One region of the Bradyrhizobium lablabi genome, then DNA from elsewhere that is predicted to be linked to it. Evidence: predicted binding sites of a transcription regulator. Region 1 holds the regulator's gene; the other holds the start of a gene.
The links. Region 1 encodes LexA, which represses DNA repair genes until DNA is damaged. Its sites were predicted from a motif close to TGTTCNNNNTGTGTTCNG; they were not measured.

Region 1 (7,269 bases):
CGAAAGCCACCCGCTCGAAATGCTTCAGCGTAGACCTGCAAATCCTTCTCGCTGAGCCAATCGGGAAACGGTTGAGGATCGATCAATCCATCCAATAGCTTCGCGTCAGTAGGCTTATGTTCGAGCCACTTATTGAGGGGCGCCGCGCCTGAGAGAGCAAAATAAGCCTTTCGCAAGCCGGTGGGGATGTCGGCCTCAAACTCCGCTTCGGCCACCCCCTCTTTCTGGAAATAGAGCTGATAGAAAAAGCGGTCCTTGTACAAGGCCTTGGCCATTTCGATAAACGGCGCGGCTCCCCTCGGAACGTATGGAACACTTAACCCTGCGACTGCTCTCACTTTGCCTGGGTGGAGGAGTGCCGTATTCCACACAATTGGCGCGCCCCAATCGTGGCCGAAGAGGATGGCCGTTCCACCACCGAGTTGATCGATCGCGGCCGCAACATCCGACGCCAGATTGCGAATTGAATATGCCGCGATCTCGCGCGGCTTGGAGCTACCGCCATAGCCGCGCACGTCGAGCGCCGCCACCTGGTATCCAAGCTCTGAAAAATGAGCGATCTGGTGGCGCCACGAATACCAGAGTTCGGGAAAGCCATGAACGCAGAGGATCAAGGGGCCGCGACCTTCGATGGCCACGTTGAGATCGATCGGCCCGTTCTTAACGGTGACAAAATTCATGATGCCCTCGCCGATTGCTGATATTCGTCGTCGTCGAATTGCACGTGACGCTGCTGACTATATCAGAATTACGGTGACAGCATGTGGGCGCTGCAATAGCTCCGGTGCCGTCCCGGGCTTGAGCCGGGACCCCAGCGTGAGCGCAATTGCGCTCATCGCGGCGCCGCGGCTCCTCAATGTAGCGCTGGGGCCAGACGGCTTTCTAACAACTGAAACCGATGGGTCCCGGCTCAAGGCCGGGACGACATGGGTGGTGGGCTCCCGCCCCGCCGATACCTGCCATGGCAAATTTCGGGATGGCGCGGAAGCGCAGGACGCGATAGGCGATGACAAAGGCAAGGCATTCGAAGGGGAGGATTTGATGAACGAAGCGACCCGCATCCCACCGGCGGTCGAGCTCGGCGCCAGCGGCGAAGAGTTCCAGAACCTACACGAATTCGTGCGCAAGGCGCGCGCCAACCTCAACCAGAATTGCTGGGACTATATCGTCGGCGCCGCCGAGACCGAGACCACGATGCGGCGCAACCGCATGGCGCTCGACGAGATCGCGTTCCGGCCGCGGGTCTTGCGCAATGTCACCAAGGTCGATCCGTCGGTCGAATTGTTCGGCCGCAAATTGCGCTTGCCGGTGGTGCTGGCGCCGGTCGGCGCCCTCGAATTATTCGATCCCGGGGCGGCTGCGAGCGTCGCGCGCGGGGTCGGCAGCTTCGGCGCGGCCCATATGCTGAGTTCGGTCTCCGAGCCCGGCCTGGAGAAGACCGCCGAGGCCGCGCCGGATGCTCTGAGAATGTATCAGCTCTATGTCCGCGGCGGCGACGCCTATGTCGAAGATTGCGTCAACCGCGCGACCGCATGCGGCTATTCCGCGTTCTGTCTCACCGTCGATACCGCCCATTACAGCCGGCGTGAGCGCGACATCGCCAAACGCTATGTCCGCGCCAGCCGCGTCCGCGCCACCGGTGGCGATTTTCAAAAGGGACTCGAGTGGCGCACGGTGAAATTGATAAAAGACAAATTCAAGATACCGCTGGTGATCAAGGGCATCGCCACGGCAGAGGATGCCGCGATCGCGCTCGATCACGGCGTCGACTGGATCTACGTCTCCAACCACGGCGGCCGCCAGCTCGATCACGGTCGCGGCGCCATGCAGGTGCTGCCCGAGGTCGTGGCCGCCGTCGCCGGTCGCGCGAAGATCATGGTCGACGGCTCGTTCTGCCGCGGCACCGATATCGTGAAAGCGATCGCCTCCGGCGCCGACCTCGTCGGCATCGGGCGCCTGCAATGCTGGGCGCTCGCGGCCAAGGGCGAAGCCGGGATCGTGCGGATGCTAGAATTGCTCGAGGACGAAGTGATCCGGTGCCTCGGGCTACTCGGCCTCACCTCGTTCGCCGAGCTCGACAAATCCTATCTGCACGCGGCGAGCCCGACCAATTTGCCGAGCGTGTTCAGCGCGTTTCCGTTGCTGGAGATCGAGCCGTATCGGTATTGACGGCCAATACGCTTCCTTTTCTGTATGCGACCGCCAATGACCCACCCCCCACTCTCTCCCGGCTCCGCCGACGCGCTGTTGTTCGATCTCGGCCGCGTCGTGCTCGATATCGATTTCGGCAAGGCGATTAGCTGCTGGGCCGGTCATGCCGGCTGCGAACCTGAGGATATCGTCAAACGCTTCGTTCGGGCCGAGGCCTATCGGCGTCATGAGGTCGGCAAGATCAGCGACGCCGCCTATTTTGAAACCTTGCGCGCAGCACTCGGCATAAAACTGTCGGATGCGGAGTTCCTGGAAGGCTGGAACGCGATCTTTGCCGGCGAAATGCCCGGCATCGCACCGCTTTTGGCGCGCGCGGCAAAACACCTGCCGCTCTACGTGTTCTCCAATACCAACAATGCCCATGTCGAATATTTCTCGGTAAAATACGCCGGCCTGCTCGGCCATTTCCGTAAAATATTCTTGTCATCCACGATCGGGCTTCGGAAACCGGATGCGGCGGCCTATGATCATGTGGTCAACGCGATCGGCGTTCCTGCCTCGCGCATCCTGTTCTTCGATGATCTCGCCGAGAACGTCGAAGGGGCGCGGGCGCGGGGCTTGACGGCGGTTCAGGTGACGTCGTCCGATGACGTCGCCCGGGCGCTGGCCGCGCTTGGGATTTAGGGAGTGATACCGTGGCATTGATGCCGGTCACTGAGGCGCTAGCGGCGGTGCTCGCGGGCGCCGAGCCGCTCCTTGAGGAAATGGTCGCGCTCGACGCGGCCCATCATCGCGTGCTCGCGCGCGACGTCGCGGCGCTGCGCACCCAGCCGCCGCAGGCGATGTCGGCGATGGACGGCTATGCGGTGAGGTCGGCCGATGCGTCTGCGGTCGCCGCGCGGCTCAAGGTCACCGGCGAGGTCGCGGCCGGCCGGCCGTTCGAAAGAACGGTCGGTAAGGGAGAGGCGGTGCGGATTTTCACCGGCGGCGTGATCCCCGACGGCGCCGATGCCGTCGTGATCCAGGAAGATACGGTCGCCGAGGATGGCGGCATCACGATCACGGAAGCCGCGGTCGCTGGACGGCATATCCGCCCCGCCGGCATCGACTTCAAAAAGGGCGATGTGCTGCTGGCCAAGGGGACGCGTCTCGCCGACCGCGATCTCTCGCTCGCCGCCGGCATGAACTACCCGACCCTCGCCGTGCGCCGCCGGCCGAAGGTCGCCCTGCTCGCGACCGGAGATGAACTGGTGATGCCGGGCCAGACCCCCGGCCCGGGCCAGATCGTCTATTCCAACGGCTATGCACTGCGGGCGCTGGCGCGCGCCGAGGGTGCCGAGACCGTCGACCTCGGCATTGCCGCCGATACCGTGGAGGCCACCACGCAAGGCATCCGCCGCGCCCGCGAGGCTGGCGCCGACATTCTCATCACCACCGGCGGCGCGTCGGTCGGCGACCACGACCTCGTCAAGCGGTCGCTGGAGGCCGAAGGCGTCACGATGGCCTTCTGGCGGATCGCGATGCGGCCGGGCAAGCCGATGATGCACGGACGACTCGGCGCGATGCGGGTGATCGGCCTGCCCGGCAATCCCGTCTCGTCCTATGTCTGCGCGTTCCTGTTCCTGGTGCCGCTGATTCGCACATTGTCGGGCCGCGCCGACATCCACCACGCGCGAGAAACCGCGTTGCTCGGACGCGACGTCGTCGCCAACGACCAGCGCGAAGACTATCTGCGCGCACGGCTTGAGGTGCGCGACGACGGCAAACTGATCGCCACGCCGGTCAACCATCAGGATTCTTCGCTGCTTGCGAATCTCGCTGCGGCACGGGCACTTGTGATACGTCCGCCGTTTGCGCCCGCAGCTAAAGCGGGCTCGGCTTGCGACATCCTGCGGCTTCCGGACTGACGTCTCAGGGCCGCGGTTCCGACAAAAGCTGCCTCGTTGACGATTAATTAAGTGGTTGCGGAACACATATGGAACATATAGTGTCCGTTCATGATTTGTTTCGAGTCTTGGTGTCTACAAATGGGAGCTGGCTCCCCTTCGTGTTTCGCCAAGGGTCTTTCCTAGAGACGTCTCGGAATCAATCAACATGATCAAACTGAGGAACGCTCGAGATGCTCACGCGCAAACAATATGAACTCCTGCGATTCATCAGCGAACGCCTGAAGGAATCAGGCGTCCCGCCTTCCTTTGACGAGATGAAGGACGCGCTCGATCTGCGCTCGAAGTCCGGCATCCATCGCCTGATCACCGCGCTGGAAGAACGCGGCTTTATCCGCCGCCTGCCTAACCGCGCCCGCGCCATCGAGGTCATCAAGCTGCCGGAGCTTTCGGCCGCCGGTAACGGCAACAGCCGCCGCGGCTTTACGCCCTCGGTCATCGAAGGCACGCTCGGCAAGGTGCGCTCTTCGAGCGTCGGCGCGGATGATGATGGCAGCCGTCCGGTCGCGGTCCCCGTGATGGGCCGGATCGCCGCCGGTACGCCGATCGAGGCGCTGCAGACCAGAAGCCACACCATCAGCGTGCCGCCGGACATGCTCGGCTCCGGCGAGCATTACGCGCTCGAAGTGCGCGGCGATTCCATGGTCGATGCCGGCATCCTCGACGGCGACATGGCGCTGATCCAGCGCAACGAGACGGCCGAGACCGGTGACATCGTGGTGGCGCTGATCGACGACGAGGAAGCCACCCTAAAACGCTTCCGCCGCCGCGGCGCCTCGATCGCGCTCGAGCCCGCCAACACCTCCTATGAGGTCCGCATCCTGCCGCCCAACCGGGTCAAGATTCAGGGCAAGCTGATCGGGCTTTATCGGAAGTATTGAACTTCCTCTCTCCTCATGGTGAGGAGGCGCCCTTGCGCCGTCTCGAACCATGAGGCCCCAGTGCGGGCCTAATCCTTCGAGACGCGGCCAAGAGGCCGCTCCTCAGGATGAGGAGAAGAGACGTGTCCACCTCACTCCTCCCCCTGCTGATCGGCCTCCGCCGGCGTCGCGTCCACGGCCTTCGGCACAGCCGCGGGACGAACGAGCGCCGCCTCGGTCTCGCTATCGCCTGCGACCGCGGGCGACCACGGCCGGTCATAACCCTTCGGCCTCACCGCCTCGACCGCAAATCCGGCTCCGGTCCGTCGGAGCGCGATGGTGCCTTGTCGCTGCAAGCGATCGCGGTCGATCACGAGGGACGCGCACGCCGGCGGCGTTTGCCGCGCGGCCACCAAGAGCGTAGCGCGGGCGCAGTCGTCGGCGAGCCCCTCGGGCTTGAGCGACAGCGCGACAAAACCGCCATCGGCGAGCTGCGCCACGCAGCCTGAATCATCGCAGGAGACGCCCTCTGCCAGGGAAGCATCGACAGGCTGCCGCTCGTCGGCATCGGCGGCGAGCCATTCCTTCATTAAGAACGTGTCCTTTCCGGTCCGCATCAGATGCAGCCGGCCGTCTTTGCCGCGGACGCCGACATTGTGGCCGTCGCCGGAAATCAGGATATCCGGCTGCGGCACGGCGAGCGCCCACACCGTGGCGAGCACCAGCACGGCCGCACCCGACCAGCGCAGCGGCGTCCGCAACAGCCCGAGCAGGATGATCCCCGCGCTCGCCGCGATCATGGGCCCGGTCCCGAACGCCGCCATGCGGCCGATCGCGCCCGGCAGGCGAGCGACCCACTCCGTCACCACGATCATCCAGTCGATGCCGACGCCCATCAGCCACCAGAACACACCGTCGAGGCCGAACGGCATCGCGAGCAGGCCAAGCATGCCCGCCGGCATCACCACGGCTGAAACTACCGGCATCGCCGCGAGATTGGCGAGCACGCCATAGGGCGTGACGCGGTGGAAATGAAAGGCGGCATAGGGCGTGGTCGCAAACCCCGCCACCAGCGAGGCCAGCGCCAGCGTCATGATCTCGCGGCCGCCCCATAGCGCCACTTTTGCCGTCGCCGAATTGTCGGGCGAGGCAAACAAACGCGGCATGCCGATTTGCACCAGCGCCACGAGGCCGAGCGTTGCCGCAAAAGACATCTGAAAGCTCGGATGCACCAGCGCCTCCGGCGCAAGCGCCAGCACGATCATCGCGGCGACCGCGAGCGTGCGGAATGTCACCGCGCGGCGGTCGACCATGACCGCGATGAGCACCACCGCCGTCATGAAGAACGAGCGTTGCGTGGCGACCTCAGCACCCGACAGCAACAGATAAAACGCCGCCGCGGCGAGTGCTGCGGCGGCGGCCCATTTCTTGATCGGAAAGCCCGTGGTCAAAGCCGGGATCAGCGCCAGCAGCGCACGGATCGCGAAGAACACCACGCCCGCGACCACCGCCATGTGATAGCCGGAGATCGAGAGGACGTGACCAAGTCCTGAGATGAACATCGCATCATTGACCGGCGTGGTGATGGCGTCGCGGCGGCCGGTCAGAAGCGCGGTCGCAATGGCGCGCTTGTCGCCATCGAGCGTGGTCCGGATCCGCGCATCGATCGCATCGCGCAAGCCCTGCATGAACGCGGCATAGCGCAGCGCCAGCCCGCCGCTCACGGGCGGCTCAACGGTCTTGATCGCACCCGTGACAAAACCGGACGCGCCGATGCCTTGAAAGTACATGTCGCGGCCGAAATCGTAGCTGCCCGGCCGTAATGGGGAGAGCGGCGGCTGCAGCCGCGCCTTCAACTCCACAAAACTGCCGACCTCGGGCGCGGTGCCCTTGCGCACCGAGAGGCGAACCCGCTCGAGCTTCATCTGCGAACGCTGACTTTCCATCTGCGTGACGCGCAACACAAAACGGTCGGTGCGCTCGCGGATGTCGCGGGTCTCGACAAAACCCGACAGCGACACGCCAAACATCGGCCGCGCCAGCACGCCATGGGCGATGCGCGCGGTTTTCCACGTCGCCGCCGCAAAGCCCGCTGACATCGCGGCGATCATCACGGCAGCGGCAAACAGCTTCTTCCGCCGCGCGAGGTACGCGGCGAGGCAAAGCCCGATTGCGGCAGCGGCGGTGACCCAGGCCACCGGCTCATGATCGGCGGTGAAATAGAACGCGATTCCCGTGCCGAAAGCGATGGGAACCCAGGGCAACAGCCGGCCGGCCCCCGCCTCGGCCGCGATCCATTCGCGCAGGCGCGC
Region 2 (7,269 bases), 1.8 Mb from region 1:
CGGGGAGTGCTGGGTGATTCCGGTGTGACCTGACTAACGCGTGTGCGCTCTCACACTATCATTGCACACGCGGCTATCGGGCGCATCGGGCGCCCGGCATTCCCTGCGCCCTCTGACTGGAGAGGGCGGGAAGTTGATGGCAAACCTCGAGCAAAACGCGCTGCGAGATCGCGAAGTTATGTCTGCTGTTTGAAAATTGAATCCCATCTGTCATCGCCCGGCATAGCCGTCCGAAGGACGGCGTCGCTTCCGCTCGCCTATGACCGGGCGACCCAGTATTCCAGAGGCAGCTGCGATTAAGCCGAGGGGCCGCGGCGTACTGGATCCCCCGGTCAAGCCGGGGGACGACGACTTCTTATGAAGCAGGCACTGTGCGCCACTCGCGCGACCCGTTAGCGATGCCCTGGAACGACGAAGGCAAGATGCGTGGTTTGAAGATTCAGCCCGCCGCCATCTCGGAACGGATTTCGGCGCGCAACTCGTCGATCATTTGACGTAGAAAACGCCGAATAATCCCGCGACGATCAATCCAGCGCCGATCACGTCAATGATGGCCGCGAAACGAACTGCCGAATGCAAATTCGAAGCTTGAACGCCGCGTTCCGATCGGCTCGCATAACCGTGGACGATGACCTGTTGATTGTAATCGCGATTGGCGTCCAACCCGTCGGCCAAGCCGGCGCAAATCAGGAGAATGCCGAGAAGGATGAGACCGGCAAAGCCGAGGAACGCCAAAAGCAGCATCGGAAATATGCCGACAAAAAAGATCGGCAATAGCGCTAGCAGGAGCGGTGTCTCGGCTTGTCTTCGCATCGGACGACCAATCAAGATAGCAAGTGATGCTCGTCGATTGTAGTCCCTGTCCTCGCGCCGAAGCAAGATGCAAGGGCTGCATGGCCGATAGGCGTCAGCCCGCCGCCATCTCGGAGCGGATTTCGGCGCGCAGCTCGTCGATCAGCTTGAGGCCCTTGTTGGTCTCGATGTGCCAGAAGGTCCAGCCGTTGCAGGCTTCGGCGCCCTGCGCCACCGCGCCGATGCGGTGGATCGAGCCGACCTTGTCGCCAAGCATGATGGCGCCGTCGGCGCGGACCAGCGCGCCGTGGCGCTTCTTGGAATCGACGAGTTTAGTGCCGGGCGGAATCATGCCGCGCTCGATCAATTCGGAGAACGCGACACGGGGCGCGTCGCGCGCGGTCATGAAGGGCGCTAGCGTTGCTTCCGGCAGCGGTGCGACCGCGGCGATGCGGTCAACGGCAGCCGCCGCATAGGCCTTGTCGCGCTCGAAGCCGATATAGCGGCGGCCGAGACGCTTTGCCACCGCGCCCGTGGTGCCGGTGCCGTTGAACGGATCGATCACGAGATCGCCGGGCTTTGATGACGACAGCAGCACCCGCGCCAGCAGGCCTTCGGGTTTTTGGGTCGGATGGACCTTCTTGCCGTCGGTGCCCTTGAGGCGCTCCTCGCCGGTGCAGAGCGGGATCAGCCAGTCGGAACGCGCCTGCACGTCCTCGTTGGCGGCCTTCAGGGCTTCGTAGTTGAACGTATAGCCCTTGGCGTTTTCGTCGCGCGCGGCCCAGATCATGGTTTCGTGGGCATTGGTAAAACGGCGGCCGCGGAAATTCGGCATCGGATTGGTCTTGCGCCAGACGATGTCGTTGAGCACCCAGAATCCCAGATCCTGCATGATGGCGCCGACGCGGAAAATATTGTGATACGAGCCGATCACCCACAAGGTCGCCGACGGCTTCATGACGCGGCGGCAGGCGAGCAGCCAGGCGCGGGTGAAATCGTCATAGGCGGCAAAGGATGAAAACTTGTCCCAGTCATTGTTGACGGCGTCGACATGGGATTCGTCGGGACGCTTGAGGTCGCCCTTGAGCTGCAGATTATAGGGCGGATCGGCGAATACCAGGTCGACGGAGGCGGCCGGCAATTTCGACATCTCGGCGACGCAATCGCCTACGACGATACGGGTACTCGAGGCGGACTCAAATTTAGTGCGGGGCGCCCTTGCAGACGCCCCGCGACGCGACACAACCATGACTCAAATACTCTGACTCAGGCGACGCTGTCGGCGACGCGGGACCAAACAACCGACTGGCGATACATTGACCGGCCAAAGTAAAAATCGACTTAATCGAAAATATTATCGAACGAAATTGCGATGGTTCTTCGGTTCGCTGCGACGGAGAGCTTCGCACCGCCATGCAGCATCGCGCCCGGCGAACTTCGATTCGAAACGACACTGGAAATCGATGTTTCCGGTGTGTTTTGCGCGGAAGTTCTCTGCGCCGCCGCACTAGGCAATTTTTGCCGGGCGGGTTATTGATTAACGGAATGGAAATTTTACGTGACTGTCGCGTTGGTAGCAGCCGGGATTAAGGAAACACCGCCATGCGTTACGATGACTTCCGCCGCAGCGACGACATCGAAGACCGTCGCGGCGATGATGGTGGCGGGGGCGGTGGCGGCCTCGGCCTGCCGATGGGCGGCGGCGGGCTCGGCATCGGCACCATCATCGTGCTTGGCCTGGTCGGTTACGCCTTCGGCATCGACCCGCGGATCCTGATCGGCGGCGCGCAAATTCTCACCGGCGGCGGCCAGGCGCCGACCTACCAGACCGATCGCAGGTCCGGCACGGTCAAGACCGGCGCGCCGACCGACGAGATGGGCAGCATGATCGCCGGCATACTGGGTGAGATCGACGATCGCTGGAGCGAGATTTTCCAGGCCTCGGGGCAATCCTATACCGGTCCGAAAATCGTGCTGTTTCGCAACGCCACCAATGGCGGGCGCTGCGGCATGGCGCAGTCGGCGATGGGACCGTTTTATTGTCCGCCGGACAAGACGATTTTCCTCGATACTGGCTTCTTCCGCGAGGTCGAGACGCGGTTTCGCGGCTGCTCCGGCAATGCCTGCAAGTTCACCGCGGCCTATATCATCGCCCATGAGGCCGGCCATCACGTGCAAAACCTGCTCGGCATCCTGCCGCGGGTGACGCGGCTGCAGCAGCAGGCCGGCAGCAAGGCCGAATCCAACGCGCTGCAGGTCAGGGTCGAGCTGCAGGCGGATTGCCTGTCGGGCGTCTGGGTCAACCGCGAGGAGAAAAAGCGGCCGGGCTTCCTCGAAGCCGGCGACATCGATGCGGCGCTGACCACGGCGTCCGCGATCGGCGACGATACGCTGCAGCGGCAGGCGACCGGGCGGGTGGTGCCTGACTCCTTCACCCACGGCTCCGCCGCGCAGCGCAAGCAATGGTTCATGACCGGCTATCAGCAGGGCACCGTGCAGGCCTGCAACACGTTTGGCGGGGGCAGTCCATAACGACATTAATCGTCATGGTCGGGCTCGTCCCGGCCATCCACGTCTTTGCCAGCCGCGAGAAAGTGAAGACGTGGATGCCCGGCACAAGGCCGGGCATGACGAGAGGGAGGCAGTCTATGTCCTCGATCGACGAGACCAAACAATTCATTCCGCTCAATATCGCGGTGCTGACGATTTCCGATACGCGCTCGCTTGCGGATGACAAATCCGGAACCACTCTGGCGGAGCGGCTCATCGCGGCCGGCCATCATCTCGCGGCGCGCGAGATCATCGTCGACGACGTCGAGGCGATCCGCATCATCATCAAGCGATGGATTGCCGATCCCGGTGTCGACGTCGTCATCACCACCGGCGGCACCGGTTTTACCGGCCGCGATGTGACGCCGGAGGCGGTCGAGCCCCTGTTCGAAAAGCGGATGGACGGCTTTTCCATCGCGTTTCATATGCTGAGCTACGCCAAGATCGGCACCTCGACCGTCCAAAGCCGCGCCACCGCAGGCGTTGCCGGCGCCACCTTCATCTTCTGCCTGCCGGGATCGCCCGGCGCCTGCCGCGATGCCTGGGACGGAATCCTGTTGGCCCAGCTCGATTACCGGACACGGCCCTGCAATTTCGTCGAGATCATGCCGCGGCTCGACGAACATCTGCGCCGCCCGAAAGCGCAGGGGGCGTCGGCTTAACCTTGTCATTCCGGGGCGCGCGATAGCGCGAACCCGGAATCTCGAGATTCCCCGATGTGCAATTGCACATCTGAGGTTCGCCGCTTCGCGTCGCCCCGGAATGACGGGGACTGTCACGCAACCATGATCCGGCTGCGCAATACGGTGCGCGCGCGGCCGAGCTGCCGGAGCAGCCTTTTCTCGGAGCGGCGGGCGTCGGGCGCGTAGCCGCCGAGCCGGTCGTAATGCTCGCGTGCGATCAACAGTCCCTGATCCGCCGACGGCCCGCTGATCATCCTTGCCACGAATTTGAAACCATCCCACAGCCCTGGCTCGGCATAGGGCGAGCGGGCATAACGGAAGATGGCGGCGCGCGGCCGGTCGCTTAAGGAGACGCGCTGGATGAATTGCGTGGTTTCATCGATCCAGCCCGTATCCAGCACCGCACCCGCATGCAGGAACATCAGCCACGGCGAGCGGGCCTGGCGCGCGCCGGCTGCCAGCGCCGCGGCATGCGATCCCTCGAAGCGCAGGAAACGACAGCCCGCGACATCGGCGACCCGCTCAATCACGCCGGTGTCCGAACGGTCGACCAACAGCACCTCCCGTATCACGCCGGCGGCGGCGCCGGGCACCAGAGCTGCGAGGGTAGCTACCGCAGGCTGCTCGACGCCTTCGGTGGGAATAATGACGCTCAGCATTGATAAGTTCTTCGATCCCCTCAAGCGGCTTTAAAAAAACGTCGCACAATTATCATCTTGTCACATTCAAGACAGCATGCCGGCTGCAGCTTTTTACGGCAATGCGGCCGCCGCTTGCCCAGCCCCAGCTTGGCAGCAAAAGATAATCTGATGTTCTTGATTTGTTCTCAGGGCGTGCTATCTAGAGCCCATGAGTCGAGCATCCTCTCATGCCCTCAAGCACCCGCCGGTCACGGCGCCCTCCGAACCGGCGGGTGCGACTTCGCCTTTTCCCGAGCTGGCGGTCGCCATCGAACGCGAGCGGCGGCGTGGCCGCGGCGCGCAATCCAACGACAGCGGCCGTTTCGAGGCCGAAGCCCGCGTAGCCTTCGACGACGGCTGGCAGAGCCTAGATGAGTTGCCGCCGTTCAAGACCAGCGTCGCGCTCGATACGGCGCGAAAGGTCATCACCCGCAACGATTCCCCCGATATCGGCTTCGACCGTTCGATCAATCCTTACCGGGGTTGCGAGCATGGCTGCGTCTATTGCTTCGCGCGGCCGACCCACGCTTTTCTCGGCCTGTCGCCGGGGCTCGACTTCGAAACCAAACTCTTTGCAAAACCCGATGCGCCGCAGCTTCTGGAAAAGGAACTGGCGGCGCAGGATTACGAACCACGCATGATCGCGATCGGTACCAACACCGATCCGTATCAGCCGATCGACCGCGAGCGCAAGATCATGCGCGGCATTCTGGAGGTGCTGGATCGGGCCTCGCATCCGGTCGGCATCGTGACCAAATCGGCGCTGGTGACCCGCGACATCGATATTCTGTCACGGATGGCGAAGCGCAATCTGGCAAAAGTGGCGATCTCGGTGACGACGCTCGACGCCAAACTGGCGCGCACCATGGAGCCGCGGGCCTCGACGCCGCCGAAGCGGCTAGAGGCGCTGCGGCAACTCTCGGAAGCCGGAATTCCGACCACGGTGATGGTGGCGCCGGTGATCCCCGCGCTCAACGATGCCGAGATCGAGCGCATTCTCGACGCCGCCGCGCATGCCGGCGTCAAGGAAGCGAGCTATGTGCTGCTGCGGCTGCCGCTGGAAGTGCGCGACCTCTTCCGCGAATGGCTGATGGCCAATTATCCCGACCGCTATCGCCACGTCTTCACCCTGATCCGAGACATGCGCGGCGGGCGCGATTACGACTCGCAATGGGGAACGCGGATGAAGGGCACCGGACCGATGGCCTGGATGATCGGACGCCGCTTCGAAATCGCCTGCGAAAAATTAGGGCTCAACAAGCGGCGTTCGAAACTGACCACCGAACATTTCGCGCGGCCGAAACGCAGCGGACAGCAGTTGAGTCTTTTTTAGTGGTTGGCGCGTGACCCTACCTTCTGAAACTCCGCGGATGGCGCTACGATGGGCGGATGAACCCCGACTCGCAGCCATCATCCGCAGTCAGTGACGGCGTTGTGCTCACAACTCCGCGCATGGTGCTGCGCGCAGTTGGCGAGGCCGACATTCCTTGGCTGCATCAGAAAATCTTCAGCGTTCCGGAAGTAATGAACTGGGTGTTCGCGGGCACGGCGTTATCGCGATCAGAATCGGACAGTTTCATTCGCGAAAACTTCAATTTCAAAGCCGCGCCGACCGGCCTGTGCGCGCTGGTCGACAAGGCAAGCGGCGAGCTGATCGGGTTTGCAGGGCTAAGCCCGTGTCAGGCTTTGGCGGATGATGATCTGGAATTCGGGTTCGTATTGGCGCGCGAAGCCTGGGGGAAGGGTCTTGCGACCGAAATCGGGCAGGCACAACTCGCTCTTGGATTCGAGCAACTTGGGCGGCCACGGCTGCTTGCGCTGGCCTCTGCACAGAACGCGGCCTCGATCGGTACGCTGCAAAAGCTTGGAATGCATTACCATTCGGATGAGACCCCGGTCGGCCGCAGCCTACGCCGGGTTTATTGCATTGGTGCCGACGAATGGCGTCAACGTCACCACTGAATAGCGGGAATTGCGCCGGGTTCCCGGTTGCGCGCCGGCCGCCGCTTGCGCACGATCCCGGCATGATTCGGGAAAAATCCGCCAAAGACCCCGCAAAGCCGACAAAAGGCGTGATCGCGGTCGCGCCGCCGAGCTTTCGCCGCGAGCGCGCGCTGATCAAGCGCGGGGTCTGGCCGGTGGCCGGCTGCGATGAGGCCGGGCGCGGGCCGCTGGCGGGCCCGGTGGTGGCCGCAGCCGTGGTGCTCGATCCCAAACGGATCCCCAAAGGCATCGACGATTCGAAGCGGCTGACACCGGAGCGCCGCGAGGAACTGTTCGAGGAAATCTGCAAGACCGCATCCTTCGCGGTCGCCTTCGCCTCGCCGGCGCGGATCGACCGCGACAATATCCTGCGCGCCTCGCTATGGGCGCTTGCGCGCGCGGTCGGTGCGCTGCCGGAAATGCCCAAACATGTCTTCGTCGATGGCCGCGACAAGCTCGATACCGCGTGCGACTGCGACGCGGTGATCGGCGGCGACGGAATTGTGGTCTCGATCGCGGCGGCCTCGATCATCGCCAAGGTGACGCGCGACCGCCTGATGCGCGCCCTGGCGCAGGATTGC

Region 2: B5526_RS27505 (PA0069 family radical SAM protein) is a predicted target of LexA. The motif match lies at 4,836-4,853, and genes of this name have one in related genera.

What each region holds. Positions count from the first base shown of each region.
Region 1 is NZ_LT670844.1:7,638,443-7,645,711, reverse strand. Features, by position in the region: gene B5526_RS35840 (alpha/beta fold hydrolase) at 1-680, opposite strand, end outside; gene B5526_RS35835 (alpha-hydroxy acid oxidase) at 1,042-2,169, shown strand; gene B5526_RS35830 (HAD family hydrolase) at 2,206-2,835, shown strand; gene B5526_RS35825 (molybdopterin molybdotransferase MoeA) at 2,847-4,058, shown strand; gene lexA (transcriptional repressor LexA) at 4,271-4,978, shown strand; gene B5526_RS35815 (ComEC/Rec2 family competence protein) at 5,110-7,269, opposite strand, start outside.
Region 2 is NZ_LT670844.1:5,871,343-5,878,611, forward strand. Features, by position in the region: gene B5526_RS27480 (hypothetical protein) at 487-813, opposite strand; gene B5526_RS27485 (site-specific DNA-methyltransferase) at 908-2,041, opposite strand; gene ypfJ (KPN_02809 family neutral zinc metallopeptidase) at 2,395-3,324, shown strand; gene moaB (molybdenum cofactor biosynthesis protein B) at 3,441-4,004, shown strand; gene B5526_RS27500 (glycosyltransferase) at 4,118-4,684, opposite strand; gene B5526_RS27505 (PA0069 family radical SAM protein) at 4,875-6,038, shown strand; gene B5526_RS27510 (GNAT family N-acetyltransferase) at 6,095-6,667, shown strand; gene B5526_RS27515 (ribonuclease HII) at 6,730-7,269, shown strand, end outside.